2 regions of the Acidovorax sp. M2(2025) genome follow, and region 2 is predicted to be linked to the other one. Evidence: predicted binding sites of a transcription regulator. Region 2 holds the regulator's gene; the other holds the start of a gene.
What was found. Region 2 encodes HrcA, which represses chaperone genes, less so after heat shock. Its sites were predicted from a motif close to TTAGCACTCNNNNNNNNNGAGTGCTAA; they were not measured.
Positions count from the first base shown of each region.

Region 1 (3,205 bases), 2.2 Mb from region 2:
CCTTGAGAAACTTCAACAACGGGGCGGAGGCATCCAGGTTCAGCATCTGGACAAGGTCTTTCAGGAAGAGTACGTGCGCGAACACCGCCTGATGGACGTGCGATTGACCGAGCAACTGCAATCGGGCACCGTGCAGATTGACGCCGCCAATTGCCTGCGCCTGACACCGCGCGGCGATCGCCTCGCCCGGTTCAGCCGGTTTTTCCGCGCCCACTTGCTGCCTCCACGGCGGCTGATAGCGGGCGCCTATACGCAGGACCTCGTCGACCCTTTTGCCCATAACACCGCCGTGCCCGACTACCTGTGCACGCCGCAGGCGCCGCCGGATTGAGTCCGGCCGCGATCATCTTGTACCCTGACGACTTCACTTCCGGGAGCCGATTTGAACTTCGCAACAGCCAAGCAACTGGTGGAATCCGTCGGTCATTGGCACCACGCCTTTGAGATCTATCCCGGCCTCACCACGCCCGGCGCCTACGATCCCGGCTTTCTTCTGGACGATATCGGGTTCCCGGCAGATCTTCACGGGCAGCGGGTGCTGGACATTGGCCCATCCGACGGCTTCTTCTCGCTACAGGCGCGCCGCCGGGGTGCCGAGGTGGTCGCGGTGGACTACCGTCCCAAGAACTCCCATGGGTTCGGCGCGATGGAACAAATCACCGGGTGTGATTTTGATTACCGCTGCTGCAATGTTTATGACCTGAACCCGAAGGACCTGGGAACATTCGACCATGTCCTTTTTCTTGGGATTCTCTACCACCTTCCCGATATGGTGCGGGCGCTGGCCATCGTTCGCTCCCTGTGCCACGGAACCCTGTACCTGGAAAGCCATGCCGCCAACGACCTGCCCACCCACGAGGCCGTCGCACGCTATTACCGGCAAGCGACCCTGGCAAACGATGTGACCAACTTCTGGTCGCCCAATCCAGCGTGCATCCGCGATATGGCCTTTGATTGCGGTTTTGATCGGGTCACGGAAAGAACGTGGGCGGACCGGTACTTCGGCAAGTTCCAGACCCGTGACGACCCCGAGCGCAACCGCAAGCTTCAATGGGCCTATGGCGTGCTGCCTTGAGGCCGCGACCGCGAAGGGGCCGCGCGTGATACCCGAAGCCCTGGGCTGGGCGGATTGTTCAGATTCTGCAAACAGTGTGGGCCCCACTTCGCTGTTTATCCGGGGCGACGCACGGCCTACAGTGAACACCCTCGCTTCAAGAAAGGTGTCCGATGCCCCCACGCGACGTTGTTTTTCCTGCAGGCCGACAGGCGCTTTACGAGAAGAACCGCTACTCACCGGCCGTGCGCTCCAACGGCTTCCTTTTTGTCTCGGGCCAGGTCGGCAGCCGTGAAGACGGCACGCCGGAACCGGATCTGCAGGCCCAGGTCCGCCTTGCCTTCGACAACCTGAACGCCGTGCTGGCTGCCGCCGGTTGCAGCTTCGCGGACGTGGTCGACGTCACCGTGTTCGTGGTCGACCCCGAAAAGAACCTGGAGCGGATCTGGCAGGTCGTGCCGGACTACTGGGGCGAAGCGCCCTTCCCGGCCCTGACGGGTGTCGGGGTCACGTGGCTGAGCGGCTTCCAGTTCGAGATCAAGGTGATCGCCAAGCTGCCCGCCTGAACAGCCGCCAGCGCAGGCGGGCATGCAAACCGCCATACAAATCAGAGCGTTACGGATCTTTTGCACCCGCCAACGCTCTAACCAACGAAGCCCATTCCCCCTTGTGCCCAGCGCGCTGGAAGCGGGAAATGGAACGGAACTATCGCTTTAGCACTCCATCAGAGAGAGTGCTAACATGACGGATTAGAGGAAAGGATTTCTGGAATGAACATTCAGTCTGGAACCGTGACGACCACTTTGGCGCCGGCCAACCCCTGGGCGCTGGTGCCCCCCCTGGGCAATCTAGACGCGTACATTTCCGCCGTCAACCGCCTGCCGCTGCTCACGCACGAGGAGGAGCAGACGTACGCACGCCGCCTCAAAGAGCACAACGATCTGGACGCCGCCGGCCGGCTGGTGATGTCGCACCTGCGCCTGGTGGTCTCCATTTCGCGCCAGTACCTGGGCTACGGCCTGCCCCAGGGTGACCTGATCCAGGAAGGCAATGTCGGCCTGATGAAAGCCGTCAAGCGCTTTGACCCGGACCAGGGAGTGCGCCTGGTGAGCTACGCCATGCACTGGATCAAGGCAGAGATTCACGAGTACATCCTGAAGAACTGGCGCATGGTCAAGGTGGCGACCACCAAGGCCCAGCGCAAGCTGTTCTTCAATCTGCGCTCCATGAAGCAAGGTTTCAAGGCCGACGCTGCCGCCGCCGATGCCGCGACGCACCGGGACACGCTCTCCGACCGCGAAATCGACTCGGTGGCAGCGCAGCTCAACGTGAAGCGCGAAGAAGTCATCGAGATGGAAGCCCGCATGGCCGGTGGCGACGTGCTGCTGGACCCGGCACCCTCCGACGATGGCGAACAGGCTTTTGGGCCCATTGCCTACCTGGCGGATGCATCGCACGAGCCCACGGCCATGATCGAGTCGCGCCAGCGGGACGCGCTGGCCTCGGACGGCATCGCCACGGCGCTGGAAAGCCTGGATGACCGCAGCCGCCGCATCGTGGAAGAGCGGTGGCTGAAGGTGAACGACGATGGCTCGGGCGGCATGACATTGCACGAGCTGGCGGCCGTCTACGGCGTGAGCGCCGAGCGCATCCGACAGATCGAGGTGGCGGCCATGAAGAAGATGAAGAAGGCGCTGGCTGAATACGCCTGAGGCCGCGGTTGCCTTAATATCCAGCGTGTCGCAGACACAGCCCTACGGGGCCCCGTTTCCGGGGCCCCGTTTCGTTTGTCCCTGATTGTTTGTTTCGACCGCTTTTTGGAGACCGCCTCTATGTCACGCCCTGTTTCTCGCCGCGCCTCGCTGCTGATGGCCCTTGTGACCGCCTCTGCAACGCCGTGGGCCCTGGCCCAGACCAGTCCTGCCGCAACCGCCGTGCCCGGCTGGCCGAGCAAGCCGCTCAAGATCATCGTGGGGTTTCCGGCGGGCTCGTCCCCGGACCTGACCGCCCGTGCGTTTTCCGAGCCGCTGGCAAAAGCCCTCGGACAGCCGGTCATCGTGGAGAACAAGATCGGCGCGGGAGGCAATATCGGAGCGGACGCCGTGGCCAAGGCCCGCGACGACCACACCATCGGGCTGATGATCAACGGCA
Region 1 covers NZ_CP186262.1:4,008,274-4,011,478, forward strand. Annotated here, with positions in the region: gene ACOYR3_RS18440 (hypothetical protein) at 1-331, shown strand, start outside; gene ACOYR3_RS18445 (class I SAM-dependent methyltransferase) at 383-1,075, shown strand; gene ACOYR3_RS18450 (RidA family protein) at 1,228-1,620, shown strand; gene rpoH (RNA polymerase sigma factor RpoH) at 1,825-2,766, shown strand; gene ACOYR3_RS18460 (Bug family tripartite tricarboxylate transporter substrate binding protein) at 2,887-3,205, shown strand, end outside.
Region 1: a site for HrcA is predicted at 1,768-1,794, ahead of rpoH (RNA polymerase sigma factor RpoH). Genes of this name have one in related genera too.

Region 2 (3,205 bases):
TACCGCAGTCCTTTGCAGCGGCTGGCTCACACTTGTGCCCAATCAGTGGGAAATCTCGCCAACCTGGAAACGTGGGATGAGGACGGTCACTAGCGTAGAAGCTGGTGGGACTCTTCTTGTAGAACGATGGGGATTTGATTCCAAATACGTCGAGCTTGTGCATCTGCCAGCGATAACGCGGCGACCGGCGCAAAAGCTCCCATGCAAGCCTCAGGTAGTCTTCGCGTGTGTACTCGTCCAGCGGCTTGACCACTGGATACTGGCTGCTCTTGCGCCAGTCAGCAGCGGGGCCGAATAGGATTTCTGACTCTTCTTCGCCAGCTTCAAAGCGCAGCCACCTGGGGCGATCTGTGGGGCTTGAGGGCGTGCGCGACATCGGTCAATTGTCTTATGAATGGTAGGCCGTGTTGGACTTGAACCAACGACCAAAGGATTCAGGTTGGCGTGAGTTTCCCCACTCCCTGGACTATCTCATCACCCTCGCCGCAGATTGCTCCGCGCGTTAGGGTGCCGGGCGCTCGCGGGGTGCTTATCGGATTGGCTCCTCACACCCTAGTCTCTGCACCTTCTCGCCTACCGGTCCTTCGACCTGCCTTCGGCGAGCTTGGCTCAGGATTGCCGGGCCATTGACTGGCTGACGGTTTCCCTGAGTTCACCCGGTTTTTCCATTGCCGCTTTCACGGCAAGGTCACCATTTCGATGAGTCCTCTGCTCTAACCAACTGAGCTAACGGCCCATTCATAAAACAACTTCAACTCTCTGCGCAGTCAGCGCCCCCGAGGGCCGCCGAAAAACGCCATTTCTCCTTCAGTAGCAAGAACGTAGCAAGCGCCTTCCCGCCAACTTCCTCGGTAGCAATCCGGCGAATTCGCCAGAATGCTGTAAGTGCTTGATTTCAAAGCGTTGGAATCAAGCAACCGGTCCGAAAGAAATCGTCGGTTAATCGCATTGGCCTCTTGATTATGAGTCCTCTGCTCTAACCAACTGAGCTAACGCCCCGGACCATGCTCCAGCGCCATGCAGCGGGGCAAGCGCCGTATTGTAGGGTCTTTACTTGCGGTGGCTGAGGGCGTTGGACACCAGCTTGGAGGTGATGTCGACGATCTGGATCATCCGGTCATAGGGCATGCGCGTCGGACCGATGACCCCCAGCGTACCGACCACCCTCCCGTCAACCTCATACGGTGCGCTGACGACGGACAGCTCTTCAAACGGCACCACTTGGCTCTCGCCGCCGATATAAATGCGCACTCCTTCGGCCTGGCTGGAAATGTCCAGCAGCCGGAGGATCTGGGTCTTTTGTTCAAACAACTCGAAAGCCCGCCGCAGATTGCCCATGTCGCTGGAGAAATCGCTCACGGCCAGCAGATTGCGCTCGCCGGAGATGACGACCTCCTCCTGCGCCGCAGACAGCGCCTCGGAGCCGGCGTTCACTGCGGCGTGCATCAGCGACGCAATCTCGCCCCGCAGCACATCGACTTCGGACCGCAGGCGCTCACGGACCTGTTCCATGGCAAGCCCCGCGTAGTGCGCATTCAGGAAATTGGAGGCCTCGACGAGCTGGGAGGACGAATAGTCCGCGTCCGTAAAGATCACACGGTTCTGGACGTCGCCTTCAGGCGACACGATGATGACCAGAAAGCGCCGCTCGGATAGGCGCAAGAATTCGATGTGGCGGAACACCGAAGTCCGCCGGGGAGCCATCACCACCCCCACAAACTGCGAGAGATTGGACAGCAGTTGCGCGGCGTTGGCGATCACCTTCTGCGGCTGCTCGGGCGCCAGTTGCGGGGCGGTGAGGGGGTCGCGCTGCACGGTCAACATGGTGTCCACGAACAGGCGGTAACCCCTCGCGGTCGGGACCCGCCCGGCCGATGTGTGCGGGCTGGCAATCAGCCCCAGTTCCTCCAGGTCTGCCATCACGTTGCGGATGGTGGCGGGGGAAAGATCCAGCCCCGAAGCACGGGACAACGTGCGCGACCCAACCGGCTGCCCGTCAGCGATGTAGCGCTCGACCAGGGCTTTGAGCAACAACTTGGCACGGTCATCGAGCATGGGATCATTTTAATGATGTAATTTCACGATGACGTCCAAATTCCGCCATGTGGCGCTCATCGGCAAGTACCACGCTTCATCGGCAGGTCCCACAGGAGACAGCTTGCGCCAGGCCCTGGAGGACATTGCGCACCTGCTGGAGCGCCAGGGCTGCGAAGTCGTGCTGGAGGCGGAGACCGCGAGCAACACCGGCATCGCGCACTACCCCGTCCTGACGGCGGATGAGATCGGGTCGCGGTGCGATCTGGGCCTGGTCGTGGGCGGGGACGGCACGATGCTGGGCATCGGCCGGCGGCTCGCGCGCTTCGGCACTCCGCTGATTGGCATCAACCAGGGCCGCCTGGGTTTCATCACAGACATTCCCTTCGATGCCTACCGGACCACCCTGCCGGCCATGCTGCAAGGAGAATACGAGGAAGATCTGCGCCCCCTCATGCACGCCAGGGTTGTGCGGGACGAACGGACCGTGTACGAGGCCCTGGCCATGAACGACGTGGTGGTCAACCGCGGCGCCACCTCTGGCATGGTCGAACTGCGGGTGGAAGTGGGTGGACGCTTTGTGGCCAACCAGCGCGCCGACGGGTTGATCATTTCATCTCCTACGGGCTCGACGGCGTATTCCCTGTCGGCAGGCGGCCCCATGCTCCACCCCTCCATTCCGGGCTGGGTACTGGTGCCCATCGCGCCCCACACCCTGTCCAACCGGCCCATCGTGCTTTCCGATGCCACCGAGGTGGCGGTCGAGGTGGTGAGCGGCCGCGATGTCAGTGCCAATTTCGACATGCAGTCGCTGGCATCCTTGCTGCACGGGGACCGGATCCTGGTCAAGCGCTCCGAGCACTGCGCACGCTTTCTGCACCCTGAAGGCTGGAATTACTTTGCAACACTGCGCAAGAAGCTGCGCTGGAATGAAGGAGGCTCCTGACCATGGCGCTCAGGCGGATCACGCTGCGGGATTTTGTGATCGTCCAGGCCCTGGAACTCGACCTGGCGGCGGGTTTCACGGTGCTGACCGGGGAAACCGGTGCGGGCAAGTCCATTCTGATCGACGCACTGCAGCTCATCCTGGGTTCGCGCGCCGACGCGGGCGTGGTTCGGGACGGTGCCGACAAGGCCGATCTGAGTGCCGAGTTCGACTGCCCGCCCCATG
Region 2 covers NZ_CP186262.1:1,377,723-1,380,927, reverse strand. Annotated here, with positions in the region: gene ACOYR3_RS06385 (hypothetical protein) at 1-376, opposite strand, end outside; gene hrcA (heat-inducible transcriptional repressor HrcA) at 1,051-2,055, opposite strand; gene ACOYR3_RS06375 (NAD kinase) at 2,084-2,980, shown strand; gene recN (DNA repair protein RecN) at 2,983-3,205, shown strand, end outside.